2 regions of the Massilia aerilata genome follow, and region 1 is predicted to be linked to the other one. Evidence: riboswitches for the same ligand, from Rfam matches in the RefSeq annotation. Region 1 holds a riboswitch; the other holds the start of a gene.
What was found. Region 1 has a riboswitch for cobalamin ahead of ACFPO9_RS13685 (TonB-dependent receptor). Riboswitches for the same ligand answer to the same signal wherever they lie in the genome.
Positions count from the first base shown of each region.

Region 1 (7,690 bases):
GCAACGAGGAAGCGATCCGCGCCTCCAGCCTGCCGATCGACCTCAACCAGGCCCTGCTGATGGAAGTGGTGCGCTACGTGGTGGTGGCGCTGGCGCTGCTGGTGCCGATCGCGCTGTGGTCGCGTGCGCACTGGCAGGGCTTGCAGATGCTGGCCCGCACGGCCGACGAATTCGGCGCCGGCAAGCTGTCCGCGCGCGCGCAGATGAAGCCGTCGGACGCGGCCTATCCGCTGGCGGAGCGCATCAATGCGATGGCCGAGCGGATCCAGGGACTGCTCGAATCGCAAAAGAACCTGCTGCACTCGGTCTCGCACGAATTGCGCACCCCCATCGCGCGGCTGCAGTTCGCGCTGCAGATCCTCGAAGACCAGGCCGGCGACCCGGCCCTGAGCAAGCGGATCGCGGCGATGGATGGCGACCTGGCCGAGCTGAACGAGCTGGTCAACGAACTGCTCTCGATGAGCAAGCTGGACAACGCAAGCGAGCCGCAGCGCGCCCTGTTCGAGGTCGAGCCGGTGCTGCGCGAATGTCTCGACACCCTGCATCCGCGCCCGGCCAGCCTGCACGCCGAACTCGGGACCAGGCTGGGCAGCGTCGACGGCGACCGCCGACTGCTGGCGCGCGCGGTCGGCAACCTGCTGCGCAATGCCCAGAAATACGCGGCGCACACGGTGGCGCTGAGCGCCCGCCACCATGAGGGCCTGCTAGAGATCCTGGTCGACGACGACGGCCCCGGCATTCCCGAGGCGGAGCGGGAACGCATCTTCGAGCCCTTCTACCGGCTCGACCGCAGCCGCGACCGCGCCACCGGCGGCTTCGGGCTCGGGCTGTCGATCGCGCGCAAGGCGGTCCGGCTGCATGGCGGCGAGCTGAAGGTAGAGACATCGCCGCTGGGCGGGGCGCGTTTTGTGATCACCCTGCCCGACGGCGTCCTCAGCACCTGAGATTATTTCGATGCCGCCGCCTTCGCCACCAGCGCGTCGGCGATCTGCAGTGTCGCCTGGAACATTTCCTGCGGATTGTTAGTCTTGATGCTGTCGTGGGCCATGGACGGCGAGGTCATGTATTTGCCATCGACGATGATGGTCGGCACCGATTCCACCTTGTAGTTGGCGATGACGCGCTCCAGGCCGCGCAGGCGGGCCAGCACGCCGAAGGAATTCCAGGCGCCCAGGAAGCTCGCGCGGTCGATGCCGTTCTTCGACACCCAGTCGATGATGGCGGCGTCCTGGTTCAGGCGGATGCGCTGCTGGTGCACGGCGTTGAAGACCCTGGCGTGCATGTCGTCCAGGCGTCCCAGCGCTTCCAGGGTCAGGTACAGGTGGGCTTCCGGGTCGGCGGCGCCGGTATAGGGCATGTGGATGCGGCGCACCTGGATGCGGTCGCCCTGCTTCTTGACCCAGTCCTCGAATCCCGCTTCCAGGCCATTGCACACCGGGCAGTGGTACATGAAGAACTCGATCACCTCGACCTTCTTGCCGGCCGCCTGCACCGGCTGCGGCTGGGCGAGGGTCAGGTAATCGACGCCGTTCTGCGGGTTCGCCGGCGAGGCGAAGGCTGGGATCGTGGCCGAGACAGCGGTGGCGAGCAGGCAGGCGGCGGCAAGGCGCAGGAGACGCATTTGGGGGTCCTTTGAACGTGGGCGATATGCATAGCTTAGCATTCTTCCATGCAAAGATTGCCTTAAAGGAAACTTAGGAGGCGTAAAAAATCCCGCTCGGTGGCGGGATTTTCGGGATCGCTGAAAATCAATGCTTCCTGGGCTTGGGCGGCGGTTCGGGCAACTCCGCGCGGATATGGCTGACGCCGTACCACAGGTGTTCCCACCAGTGCTCGCGCGAGTGCACGGTGCGCAGGCAGGCGCGGTCGATCTCGCCCTTGAACACCGGGTCGGCGCACTTGTTCGACACCAGGGCATAGCGCTGGTTTTCGGCATTCACGAGGGCGATGCAGAGCCAGAAGACCATGCCGGCCAGGACCGCGACCACGCCCCACAGCCAGTGCAGGTAGTAGCTCACGTCGTGCAAGTCCTCGTCTTCCGGCTTGGACTTGTCGTACATCTTCAGGATCTTGCCTTCCGCATCGCTCATTTCGTTTTGGCTGCCTTTGCGACCAGCGCATCCAGGACCTGCAGGGTGGCCGCGAACAGCTGGGGTTCGCTATTCGTCTTGACCGTCTCGTAGACCTTGGCCGGCGAGGTCTGGTACTTGCCGTCGATCACGATGGTCGGCGCGCCGTCGACCTTGTAGGCCTCGACGATACGGTTCAGTCCCCGCAGCTTGGTCATCACGCCGAAGGAATTCCAGGTATTGGTGAACGCGGCGCGGTCGAGGCCGTTACGCGAAGCCCAGTCGATCACGGTCGCGTCATCCTTCATGCGGATACGGTCCTGGTGGATGGCCTTGAACACTTTTGCATGCATCTCGTCGACCTTGCCCATCGCTTCCAGCGTCAGGTACAGGTGGGCTTCCGGATCGTTGGGGCCGGTGAACGGGAAGTGCACGCGCTTCAGGACGATATTGTCGCCCTGCTTTTTGACCCACTGTTCGAACTGCGGTTCCAGCGCATTGCAGTGCGGGCAGTGGTACATGAAGAACTCGATCACCTCGACCTTCTTGCCGGCCGCCTGCACCGGCTGCGGCTGAGCGAGCGTCACGTATTCGACGCCGCTTTTCGGATCGGTCGGCGAAGCAAAAGCGGTGCTAGCGATGAGGCTGGCGGCAAGCAGGGCGAAACGCAGGGAACGCATAAGTATCCTTCTCGAATTGATTGAGCAAACGACCGCGAGATTACCACTTTTTCGCCCCAAAGCCGAACCCACCTCCCGTTTTTTGCAATTGCTTACCGCTGTAACGACGACTTACCTCAAACCGGGGTCAGACCCCGAATTTTGGCAACAGCCTGGTGGATATTGCCAAAAAACGGGGTCTGACCCCGGTTTGCGTTTTGTCAGAAGTCGTAGCGGGCCGAGAGTTTCAGCTGGCGGCCGTCGCTCGGGTAGATGCCCGTCTGGCAGCCGTAGGCGTAGCTGAAGTAGCGGCGGTCGGCCAGGTTGAGGCCGTTGACGGCGACTTCCCATGCGCCCAGCTTGACGGCGTAGCGTGCGTCGAAGGTCACGTAGGACGGCATGGCGGCGGCGCAGCGGTTGTCGAAGTCGCTGCCGTAACGCTGGCGGCCGACCCATTGCGCGCCGAAGTCTGCGCTCTGGCCACTGCCCGGCAGCCAGCTCAGGCGGGCCGTCAGCACGTTCTTCGGCACCAGCACCATCTCGCGGCCGGCGTTCGGGCCGTCGGTGAATTTGGCGTTCACGTGCTGCAAGTGGGCGGTGGCGCGCCAGCCGGTCGTCAACGCGGTCTCGGCGTCGATCTCGACGCCCTGGCGGCGGGTCGGATCGAGGTTGGTATTGGCGAAGGCGGTCGGGTCGTAGAAAATCTCGTTGTCCAGCTTGTGGCGGAACACCCGGGCAGTCAGCTTGCGCATTTCGTCACCCCAGCTGGCGCCGAATTCCAGGTCGTGCGAAGTCTGCACCTTCAGCAGGCTCAGGCTGGTACGGAAGCTGTTCTCGTCGACGTTGGCCACGCGGTAGCTCTGCCCTGCCCGCGCCGTCAGTTCCAGCTGCGGCAGCAGGCGGTAGCTGCCCTGCGCCTCCCAGGCGTTCTGGCCCTGCGAGCCATTGTCCGCGACACCGCCGGCCATCGCGTCGATGTAATCCTTGTCGAAGATCTCGCGGCGCGCGCCCAGTGCGATGCGGCCGTCGTGGGCCGGGTCGAAGCGCAGCTCGTCGCGCACGTAGAAGGCCTTCGATTTCTGGCTGGCGTCGGCCAGCGAATAGTCGGCCGTCGTCTTGCGCTGCCAGTCGATGACGTCGACGCCGGTCACCAGCTCGTTCAGCATGCCGCCGTCCAGCGTATGCAGCCAGCGCGCACGCGGCGAGAACTGGTTCTGGCGGCCCTTGTACTTCGTCACCGAGGCGCTGGTACCGAAATAGTAGTTCGAGTCGACGTCGCGCTCGCGGTGCGACAGCTCGGCCGCCAGGTCGACTTCGCCGATGCGGTATTCGGCAAAGGCGTTGACGCGGTCCGTATCCAGCGTGCCGAAATCGTTCGGGGTCTGGCTCTGGCGCGGATCGGCCTGGAACTGGGCCAGGGTCAGCGAGCCCGGCAGGCGCGTATCCTGGCGCGCGCTTTCCACGCGCACACCGGCGCGGCCACCCGCATAGGCCACCTGCACCCCGGCCGACAGGCTGTTCTGCGTGAAGGCGCTGTTGGCGCGGTAGTTGTCGTTGTCCTGGCGCGCCACGGCGGCATCGACGCTGAGATTGCCTGCCACGTGCGACACGGAAGCGCGCAGGTCGCGTTCCTTGAACTGGCCGGCCTCGGCGAATACCGAGCCATGCGTGCCCGAGCGGGCATAGCGAGCGTCCTTGCGCGTGACGATCTGGATCACGCCGCCGGTCGCGCCTTCGCCGTACAGCACGCTGCTACCGCCGCGGACGATTTCGATGCGCTCGACGGTGTCGATCGGGATCGTCGACAGCACCGAGTTCGCCAGTTCGTTCTCGTTCAGGCGCACGCCGTCGACCAGGATCACCATGTTCTGCGCGCCGTTGGTGCCGAAGCCGCGCAGGTCGAGCGCGAAGTCGGGCGAGGAGTCCAGGCTCTGGCGCCCGAACACGCCGCCGATCTTGCGGATCGCGCCATTGACGTCGTTGACGCCGGCCTGGCGGATCTCGTCGCGGGTGATGACGGTGGCGCCGATCGGCTCCAGCGATTCGGCGCTGGGGAAGCGCGAACCGGTGATGACGACGGTGCTGGCCAGGGGTTCATCCGCGTGGGCGGCAAAAGGCAGGGTAATGGCAATGGCGCAGGCCAGCGCGAGCGCGGGCTGATTCTTGGAATTCATGATATTCAAAGCTGGATCGTTAGGCCGGCGCGCGTCCCCGCATGCCGGCTCAATATGGAAGCGCGGCAAACCGCCCGCTTCCCCCTGTCTGGCCGGTATCCGGGCTAGCAAGACGAACTGCTTCACCTTCCTGCACGCGAAGCGCGCAGTGGTCCTTGAAGCAGCCAGCCATCATCACGATGGCGCTTGTTTACCGTTGCGGGGGCAGCACACGTTGGCGCGGCGCCGGGGGCGCCTGCGCTCCGTGTTTCCCGTTTAACTGCACGCGAGGGAAGACGCGTGCGGGCACCAGAACCCCGAAATTATAAACCTAATAAGCAACATCTCTACCGGTGGGTGGTCTATTCAGGGTGATTTTCGAATATAGTGTGTCCACAAAAGCAACTTAACAAAACGCAAGTTCGACTTTGGGGGTCTTAGATGAGATTGGGTTCCACATTCCTGCGCACGGGCGCAGCCGCGGTCCTGCTGGCGGCGGGGGTGGCGGTCACCGCCGACCTGCTGGCCGGGCCGGATGCCGCCGCACCTGCGCCCGCCGCAGCCGCCGCGCCGGCAGCGTCAACGGACGGCATCGCGCTGGCGGCGCCGAACGCCGCCGCGGTGCAGGTCGCCAGCAGCCAGAACGCCTGGGGCGGCGCCCGCACCGGCCTCGAGCCGACGCTGTCGGACCGGGTCGTCCACTACGACATCGACGCCACCCTCGACCCGGTCAAGCACACGGTGACGGGCCGCGAAAAGCTCACCTGGCGCAACCGCAGCAGCGTGCCGGTGAAGAGCGTCTACGTGCACCTGTACATGAACGCCTTCGAAGGCGCGGGCAGCACCTTCTTCACCGAGAAGCGCCAGCGCGAGGGCGCCTTCCGCTCCGGCGTCGAAATCAAGGAAGGCGAATGGGGCCACATCGCCCTGCGCACGGTCACGCAAGGCGAGGCCACCGTGCCCTGGACCTTCGTCCACCCGGACAACGGACCTGCCACCGACCACACCGTGGTGCGCTTCGACCTGCCGGCAGCCGTGGCGCCGGGCGCCTCGACCCTGCTGGACATCGACTTCCACACCCAGCTGCCGCGGGTGATGGCGCGCACCGGCTATTTCGGCAGCTTCCACCTGGTCGGCCAGTGGTTCCCGAAGATCGGCGTGCTCGAACTGCCGGGCGAACGGGGCGCCACCGCCCCGCGCTGGAACGCCCACGAGATGCACCTGAACTCCGAGTTCTACGCCGATTTCGGCAGCTACGACGTGCGCATCTCGGCGCCGAAGGAGTACACGGTCGGCGCCACCGGCGAGCCGCAGGGCGCCCCGGTCGAGAAGAACGGCATGCTGACCCACCGCTACGTGCAGGGCGACGTCCACGACTTCGCCTGGACCGCCGACAAGCGGAGCAGCAAGCCGATGGTCGAGACCTGGACCGGCCCGGGCAGCCCGAACGTCACCGTCACCGTGCTCTACCCGCCCGAATACGCGGCCAGCGCGGCGCCGGCGATGAAGGCGGCCAAGGATTCGCTGACCTATTTCTCGAACACGCTCGGCCCGTATCCCTATAAAACGCTGACGGTCGTGATCCCGCCGCACAACGCCGAGGAAGCCGGCGGCATGGAGTACCCGACCTTCTTCACCGCCGAAGGCTATGCCCGGGTCGAGCCCGACCTCATGAACCAGTACATGCTGGACTTCGTCACGATCCACGAATTCGGCCACGGCTACTTTTATGGCCTGCTCGCGAACAACGAGTTCGAAGAGCCGGTGCTGGACGAAGGCCTGAACGAATACTGGGACCTGCGCATGATCCGCGAGCGCGGCCAGCAGATCCACGCCGCCTCGCCCTTCATGCGCCGGATCGGCATCACGCCGAGCTTCGACGCCTTCGCGGCCGAGCGCACCGGCACCCCGCGCAACGACCCGGCCGACGCGCCGGGCCAGAACGCCTACGACCGCCTGCAGGACATCGGCCCGGTCTACAGCCGCACCGCGACCCTGATGCGCGACCTCGAGGCGCGCGTCGGCAAGGAGCCGATGGAGCGCGCCTTCAAGGAATACTACCGCCGCTGGAAATTCCGCCATCCGAGCACCGCCGACCTGCGCGAGACCCTGGCCGAAGTCACCGGCCAGCGCGCCGCCGTCGAAGCCGTGTTCGCCCAGCAGGTGTATGCCGTGACCAGGGTCGACGACCGCGTCGCCGAACTGACCAGCCGCGAGCAGCTGCCGCTGCCGGGCACCCGCCAGGCAGGCAGCAACTGGGTCGAGGACAAGCAGGACGACATCGACAAGCGCGTCGAGAAGGAACGCGAAGCCTGGAAGAAGGCGAACCCGAAAGCCAAGGAAGGCACGGGGCCCTACCCCTTCCGCACCGAGGTGCTGGTGCGCCGCAACGGCGCCGCGGTGCCCCAGCTGCTGACCGTGAAGTTCGCAGACGGCAGCGTCGAGAACGTGCGCTGGGACGCCAATGAGAGCTGGCATAAATTCAGCTGGACCAAACCGGCCGAAGCCGTCTCGGCCGAACTCGACCCGCAGCGTTCGCACTACCTCGACGTCAACAAGCTCGATGACAGCCGCACCATCAAGGCCGATGCCAGTGCGTCGCGCCGCTGGGGCATGGATGTTTCCGCCTTCATCGAATACCTCCTCACCCTGATCGCGACCGTATGATGAGCACCGACCAGACCCTCGACTCCCCTTCCCTGGCGCCGCAAAACACGGGCGTGCGCCGCCGCCATGGCCTGCGCCCCCTGTTCGGCGCGATGCGCGCCGCGCTGCAGTGGCGCCTGATGCTGTGGTGGGCCGTGCTGCT
Region 1 is NZ_JBHSMZ010000008.1:226,318-234,007, reverse strand. It holds gene ACFPO9_RS13705 (ATP-binding protein) at 1-944, shown strand, start outside; gene ACFPO9_RS13700 (thiol:disulfide interchange protein DsbA/DsbL) at 947-1,621, opposite strand; gene ACFPO9_RS13695 (hypothetical protein) at 1,749-2,090, opposite strand; gene ACFPO9_RS13690 (thiol:disulfide interchange protein DsbA/DsbL) at 2,087-2,749, opposite strand; gene ACFPO9_RS13685 (TonB-dependent receptor) at 2,950-4,902, opposite strand; cobalamin riboswitch at 4,976-5,210, opposite strand; gene ACFPO9_RS13680 (M1 family metallopeptidase) at 5,323-7,548, shown strand; gene ACFPO9_RS13675 (hypothetical protein) at 7,545-7,690, shown strand, end outside.

Region 2 (7,690 bases), on a different contig from region 1:
GCGCAGCGAGGTGGCCACCATCTGGCGGTGTCCGTCGCTGGCCACGCGGTTGGCGACCACGCCGGCCATCTGCACCGGGCCGTAGTCGCGCAGACCCTGCACCACCGCGCCGGCGGTCTGCGCCATGGCGGAGGCGTCGATCACGGCCAGCACCGGGATGTCGAAGGCGCGCGACAGGTCGGCGGCCGATGGGTTGCCGTCGTACAGGCCCATCACGCCTTCGATCAGGACCACGTCGGCGTCGCGCGCGGCCTGCGCCAGGCGGCGCCGGCAGGCTTCCAGGCCGACCATCCACAGGTCCAGCGTGTGCACCTTCGAGCCGCAGGCGCGTTCGAGCAGCATCGGGTCGATGAAGTCGGGGCCGCACTTGAACACCCGCACGCGCTGGCCCTGGCGCACCAGGCCGCGCGCGAGGGCCGCGGTGATCGTGGTCTTGCCCTGGCCGGAAGCGGTGGCCGCCACCAGCAGCATGCGTGCGCCGGGGTGCGTCATCACCACTCCGTCCCGGCCTGCGCCGCGATGCCCGCCTTGAAGGCGTGCTTGACCACGTTCATTTCGGTGACGGTGTCCGCCACCTCGATCAGTTCGGGCGGCGCCGCGCGCCCGGTCACCACCACATGCTGCATGGCCGGGCGCTCGAGCAGGTCGGCGATCACCGCATGCACGTCCAGGTAGCGGTATTTCAGGGCGATGTTCAGCTCATCGAGCACCACCAGGCCGATTTCCGGGTCGTCCAGGAAGCGCCTGGCCTGCTGCCAGGCCTCTTCGGCCTTGGCGATGTCGCGCTCGCGGTTCTGGGTTTCCCAGGTATAGCCTTCGCCCATCGCGTGGAAGCCGACTTCTTCGGGAAAGCGGCGCAGGAACTGTTCCTCTCCGGTCGACATCGCGCCCTTGATGAACTGGACCACGCCCACCTTCATGCCGTGGCCCAGCGCGCGCACCGCCATGCCGAAGGCGCTCGAGCTCTTGCCCTTGCCGTTGCCGGTATTGACGATGATGATGCCGATCTTCTTGTCGGCCGCCGCGATTTTTGCGTCGATCACGGCCTTCTTGCGCTCCATGCGCTGGCGGTGGCGTTCGTTCAGTGCTGTAGTAGCGGCAGCAGTGTCTTCAGGCGTCATGGTGTTCATGGTGGTCCTCGAAAGGGATGAAGATGCGGCGGCCGCCGTGCTCGATCATCTCGATCGGGTGGCCGAGGTAGTCGCCCAGCAGCGCCGGCTGCATGACCTGCGCGACCGGGCCGGCCAGCCAGCCGCCGTCGCCGCGCAGCAGCAGGGCGTGGGTGGAAATGCTGTGCGCCAGGTTGAGGTCATGGCCGATCATGACCACGGTCTTGCGCTCGCGCCGGCACAGGCGCGCGAGCAGGCCGGTCACGCTCACCTGATGGGCCAGGTCGAGCGCGTTCGCCGGTTCGTCCAGCAGCAGCAGCGGCGTGTCCTGGGCCAGCAGGGCGGCGATCGCGACCCGCTGGCGCTCGCCGCCGGACAGGGTGCGCACGTCGCGCGTTGCCAGGTGCTCGACTTCCATCGCCGCCAGCGCCTGCAGCGCAGCCTGGTGGTCGTCGCTGCCTTCCCAGTAGCGGTTGCCGTGGTAGGGATGGCGCGCGGACAGCACGGTGTCGATCGCGCTGTAGGCGAAAGCGTCGGTGCGCGACTGCGCCAGGTAGGCCCGCTGGCGCGCCAGTTCTTCGAGCGGCCAGTCGTCCAGGCTTCTGTCGCCCAGCTTTACCTCTCCCCGGTTCGCGCTTCGCAGCCCGGCCAGGGTGCGCAGCAGAGTGCTCTTACCGGCGCCGTTGCGGCCGATGATGCTCCAGCATTCGCCGGCCTGCACGGACCAGTCGAGATCCCGCACCAGCGTGCGTTCGGCAACCTGCAGCGTGAGTTGTTCGGTCGCTATCATCTTATTTGCGCAGCTGGTGGAGTTGGTACAGGAAGACCGGTGCGCCGATCAGCGCCGTGATCGCGCCCACCGGCAGCTGGGTCGGTGCAATCACAGTGCGCGCCAGGGTGTCGCACAGGACCAGGAAGCTGCCGCCCAGCAGCACGGCCGAAGGAATCAGCACGCGGTGGTCCGGGCCGAAGGCGAAGCGGCAGGCGTGCGGCACGATCAGGCCGACGAAGCCGATCGAGCCGGCGTTCGTCACCGCGCTGGCCGTCAGTACGCCGGACACGAAGAACAGCCCCTTGCGCAGGCGGCCGACTTCGATGCCCAGTGTGCGCGCGGTGTCGGCATGCAGGGCCAGCACGTTCATCGCACGCGCATTGCGCACGGCGAAGGCGAGTCCGCCGGCCAGCACCACCCAGGGCAGCAGCCGCAGCGGCGTGCCGGCCAGGTCGCCGATCATCCAGAACACCATGTTGCGCAGGGCGCCTTCGGGTGCGATCGACAGCATCAGCGTCACCAGGGCCATGCAGAAGGACATCAGGATCACGCCGGTCAGCAGCAGGGTCGAGGTGCCGCCTTCGGCCGCCACGCCACCGCGGATGTCGCGCCGCGCCAGTAGATACAGCAGCATCGACACCGCCACCGCGCCGGCCAGCGCGGCGCCGTCGACCACCGCCGCCGCGCACATCATCAGCAGTGCGAACAGGGCGCCGACCGAGGCACCGGCCGAGATCCCCAGCACATAAGGATCGGCCAGCGGATTGCGCAGCAGGGCCTGCATCATGACGCCGGCCAGGGCCAGCCCGCCGCCGGTGACGAAGGCGGTCAGCGCCCGTCCGCCGCGCAGCGCGAGCAAGGAAGCGGCGAGCGAATCCTGGCGGCCGTGCAGCACCTGGCCCACCGCATCGGGCAGCTCCGCCAGCGCGACCGTGACCGAGCCCGTGACGCCGGAAAACAGCAGGCAGGCGAGGGCGGCAAGCAGGAGTGTGCCGACGATCATGGTGGTGCGCTGGCGCGCGGCCTGATGGAATGGATGCATGCTGGTCTGAAGTTTGAATTAACGGATCCCGTAGCGCAGCGCGGCGAACCAGCTGCGTTCGGTCGTGCCGTAATATCGCGCCAGCTCGTAGCGCTTGTCGAGCACATTATCGAGACGCAGCAGCAGCGACCAGTCGGCCGTGAAGCGCCATGTAGTGTACAGGTTCAGCAGGCCGTAGCCGCCCAGGCGGTTGGCATTCGCGGCGTCGTCGAAACGGCTGCCTGATGCTTGCAGTTCGGCGCCGAACTCGGCGCGGTCGAGCGCATGGGCGGCCGTCAGGCTGGCGTGGCGGCGCGAACGGCGGGCCAGCTGCTTGCCGGTGGTCTCGTCACGCGGGTCCTGCAAGTCGGCGCTGGCGCGCAGGTCGATGCCGTAGGCACGGGTCTCGACCGACATCGTCAGGCCTTCGAGCAGGGCGCGATTGACGTTGTAGGCGCAGCTGCCGGTGCGGCTGGGGCAGGGATTGACCGTCACCAGCATGTCGGTCAGGCGGTTGCGGTAGTAGTTCGCCTGCAGCTCGGCGCCGGCGATCCGGTAGCGCAGGCCGGCCTCGACATTGCGGCCCTGTTCCGGCTTGTTGGTCGGGAGCCCGTAGCCCGGGTAGTACAGCTCGTTGTAGGTCGGCGCGCGGAAGCTGGTGCCGACGCTGGCGGTGGCGCGCAAATCCCTGCTGAATTCGTAGCCGTAGCCGGCCGCGCCGGTGGTCTTGCCGCCGTAGACCGACTGGTCCCTGCGCAGGCCGAGGTCGAGCAGGTGGCTACCGCGGCGCAGGTCGTAAGCGGCGGCGACGGAATTGGTGATGCGCGAGCGGTTCAGCGCGGTGCTGGAGCTGGACAGCACTTCTTCCTTGCGGTGGCCGAGCAGGACTTGCAGGCTGTCGCCGTTCAGATCGAAGCTGTTCTGCCAGGTGAATTCGGTCTGGCGGGTATCGATCTGGCTGGCGCCGCTGGCGGCCGCGCTGGTGAAGCTGCCCAGCCGGTCGTTGGAGCGGGCCGCCTGCAGGCTGCTGCGCCAGTTGGGCAGGATGCGGTCGTTCAGGAACAGGACGTAGCTGTCGATGTCCTGTTCGTTGTGGGTGTCGTAGCTGGCCGCGCCGCTGTCGTACTGCGCGCGCAGGCGGCTCTTCAGGAATTGCAGGCCAGCTTCGTGGCCGGGCGCGAGTTGCACGGCCACCCGGCCGTTCACGCTGTTGCGCGCATAGCCGTCGTCGTCCTTGTTGTAGCTCGAGGAGCCGGGACGGGTGCTGGAGAAGCCGTCGGCATCTTCGCGTGCGGCGCTGAGCGCGTAGCTGAGGCTATGTTCGCCGCCGGTCGCGCCGTGCACGCCGGCGTCGTACTGACGGGCGCCGTAGCTGCCGGCGCCTGCGCTGGCGCTGAAGCTTGGGGTACCCTCACTTTTCCTGGTGAAGATCTGCACCACGCCGCCGATTGCGTCGGCGCCGTACAGGGCGCTCAGCGGGCCGTAGACGATTTCGATGTGGTCGATGCTCGACAGCGGGGTCGCATTCCAGCTGGCCGCGCCGGTGGTCGAGGAACCGATGCGCACGCCGTCGATCAGGACCACGACCTGGTTGCTGTTGGCGCCGCGCAGGAACACGCTGGTGCTGGCGCCCGGGCCGCCGTTGCGCACGATCTCGATGCCGCGCTGACGCCGGAGCAGGTCGGCGACGGAACCGGCGCCGGCGCGCGCGATCTCTTCACTGGTGATGACGGTGGTATCCGGGATCACCTCGTCGGCGCGCTGCGGCGTGCGGGTGGCGGTGACCACCACGGTGTCGATGGCCGGATCGGCGAAGGCGGGGATGAAAGGCGTAGCAAGGGTAATGGCGAGCAGGGGCGCGGCCGCCTGCCGTGAAACGGAAAAACGCATGATGATTTACTTTCGTGGACAACCGGCCGACGTCCCCGTAGGCCAGATTGAACAGAAGCGAGGGCAAGCCGCACGCTTCCACCTTTTGGCCGGTATCCGGGCTGGCAAGTGTGGCCGTCTGACCTTCCCATGCTTGCGCACAGTGGTATGAGAAGACGGTTGCCGCATGCATCTGCGGCACTTGCTTACCGTTGCGGGGGCAGCACGCGTTGGCTCGATCGAGGAGCTTCGCGTTTCCCGTTTAACTGCGCCTGAAGACTCAGGCGCGAGCACCAAAACGCCGACATTATACGTCGAGCATCACCAGCTCGCCATAAGCGATGCGATGCGGGGTGCCGGCGGCGTCGAGCGCGGCCTGTTCGAGCGTCACGCCGGCGCGCATGGCGCTCAGCAGCCGGATGGTGCCGGCATGGCAGACCAGCAGTGCCTGCGCATGGCCGGACTGGCGCACATCGCCGAGGAAGGCGGCCACGCGCCGCGCGACCTCGAGCACGCATTCGGCGCCGCCCGGGCGGTAGTGGAGCAGGTCGGCGCTCCAGGCGTCGACTTCCTGGCGCGGGATCGCATCCCAGGATTGCATTTCCCAGCGGCCGAAGTCCATCTCGGCCAGGCGCGCATCGAAGTGCAACGCGACCGGTTGCAGGCGGCGCGCCAGCAATGCGCAGCGCTGCAACGGGCTGGCGTAGACAGGGAGCGCACCCGGCAGGCCGGCCGCGCGCAGGCTCGCATGCACGCGCGCGAGCTCAGGCTCCGTGACGGCGAGGTCGCTGGCGCCGTAGCACAGGCCGGGCGCGACATCGGGCTGCGGATGACGGACCAGGTAAAGCTTCACCGCTCAGGGCCAGGCGCCGTGGCCGAGGGTGGCCAGCACGCCGATATAGACGAAGACTTCGGCCAACTGCTGCACCGCGCCCAGGCAGTCGCCGGTGTAGCCGCCGAGGCGGATCTGCAGCTTGCGACCCAGCCAGACGGCGGCCAGCAGGGCGGCGAGCAGCGCCGCCAGCAGCGCATCGGTGGTAATCCAGCCCGTCATCAACAGGAGCGGCGCCGGCAGCAGTGCGGTGAGGGCGGCGATCGCGAATTCGGTGGACGTCATCTGCTGGGCGAGCGGCTTGGCCTTGCCTTCGCCGCGCACATAGTCCAGTTTCCAGATCAGCGAGGACGCGGCCAGGCGCGACAGCGGATGCGCCAGGAACAGCGCGCCGACCGCCACGCGTGGCGGCAGCATCGCCAGCGCGGTCAGTTTCGCGGCCAGCATGCAGACGATGCCGATCGCACCGTAGGCGCCGACGCGCGAATCCTTCATGATCTCCAGCACGCGCTCACGCGTCATGCCGCCGCCCAGGCCATCGCAGGTATCGGCGAAACCGTCTTCGTGAAAGGCGCCGGTCAGGTAGATTGAGGCCGCGGTCGACAGCACGGCCGCCACCGGCGCCGGCAGCACCAGGGCCGCCGCGTAATACACGGCGGCGGCGATGGCCGCGACCACGCAGCCGACCAGCGGAAAGTAGCGCGAGGCGTGCTGCAGCCAGCTGGCTTCGAAGCCGACCCAGGACGGAATCGGCAGGCGCGTGAAGAACTGCAGCGCGATGAAGAAGAGGCGGAGCTGCTGCATTGCTGTCTTTACGCGACTTCCGATTTTTCGCTGACGCTGGCGGAGGAGAAGGTCGCCATCTCGTTCAGGAAGTTGGCGGCCGCATGCAGCAGCGGCAGCGCGAGCGCGGCGCCGGTGCCTTCGCCGAGCCGCATGCCCAGCTGGAGCAGCGGGCGGGCGCCGAGCTGCTCGAGCATGCGGCGGTGACCGGCTTCGTCGGAGCAGTGCGCGAACACGCAGTAGTCGAGGACGGCGGGCGCGATGCGGCTGGCGGCCAGCAGGGCGGAGGTGACGATGAAGCCGTCGATCAACAGGGTCTTGCGCATGGCCGCGGCCTTGAGCATGGCGCCGCTCATCATCGCGATCTCGAAACCGCCAAAGGTGGCCAGGACGTCGAGCGGATCGCTGACGCCGGCATGATGCGCGACCGCCGCTTCGATCACGCGCTGCTTGCGCAGCACACCATCCGGCGACAGCCCGGTGCCGGCGCCGACGCAGTCCGCAACCGGGATGCCGGACAGCTTATGCATCAGCGCCGCGGCGGCGGTCGTGTTCCCGATGCCCATTTCACCGAAGCCGACGACATTGCCCGGCAAGTCCGCGACCAGGGCGGCGCCGTGCTCCATCGCAGTGGCGCACTGCTGCGCCGTCATCGCCGGCTCCTGCGCAAAGTTGCGGGTGCCGTGGGCGAGCTTGCGGTCGAGCAGACCGGGACGCGGACCGAAGTCGTGGTTCACGCCGGCGTCGACTACATATAGGGAGGCGCCGTTCTGGCGCGCGAACACATTGATGGCCGCGCCATCGGCGAGGAAGTTCTCGACCATCTGCCAGGTGACGTCCTGCGGAAAGGCGGAAATGCCTTCGGCGACCACGCCGTGATCGCCCGCGAACACGAGGATGGCCGGCTGCTCGACCGTGACCGCGACGGTCTGCTGGATCAGGCCGAGCTGCTTCGCCAGGGTTTCGAGCGTGCCCAGGCTGCCGAGCGGCTTGGTCTTGTTATTGATCGCCTGGTCAAGCTGGGCGGCGAGCGCGGGATCCGCAGTGGTGGCGATGATGGGCGGTCGCATGCTGGTTCCGGAAATGATAAAAGCGGCAAAGATAGCATACGAGCAAGCGTTGCAGACTCCGTGTCTGTTTGCTATAGTTCGCGTCCTGCTTCGGCGGCGCACGAAAAAACTCCAAAACGAGTGTGCACTGTTGAAAAGGATGAGTTGACGAGCAAAGCGAAACACTGCATAATCTCACTTCTCTGCTGCTGACGAACAAAACGATTCGCAGAATGCAGCAAGGCAGTACCGAAT
Region 2 is NZ_JBHSMZ010000023.1:69-7,758, reverse strand. It holds gene ACFPO9_RS23395 (cobyrinate a,c-diamide synthase) at 1-492, opposite strand, end outside; gene cobO (cob(I)yrinic acid a,c-diamide adenosyltransferase) at 492-1,130, opposite strand; gene ACFPO9_RS23385 (ABC transporter ATP-binding protein) at 1,111-1,899, opposite strand; gene ACFPO9_RS23380 (FecCD family ABC transporter permease) at 1,901-2,923, opposite strand; gene ACFPO9_RS23375 (TonB-dependent receptor plug domain-containing protein) at 2,942-4,792, opposite strand; cobalamin riboswitch at 4,863-5,084, opposite strand; gene ACFPO9_RS23370 (histidine phosphatase family protein) at 5,079-5,624, opposite strand; gene ACFPO9_RS23365 (adenosylcobinamide-GDP ribazoletransferase) at 5,628-6,407, opposite strand; gene cobT (nicotinate-nucleotide--dimethylbenzimidazole phosphoribosyltransferase) at 6,416-7,456, opposite strand.
Region 2: another riboswitch for cobalamin. It lies ahead of ACFPO9_RS23375 (TonB-dependent receptor plug domain-containing protein); the one in region 1 lies ahead of ACFPO9_RS13685 (TonB-dependent receptor).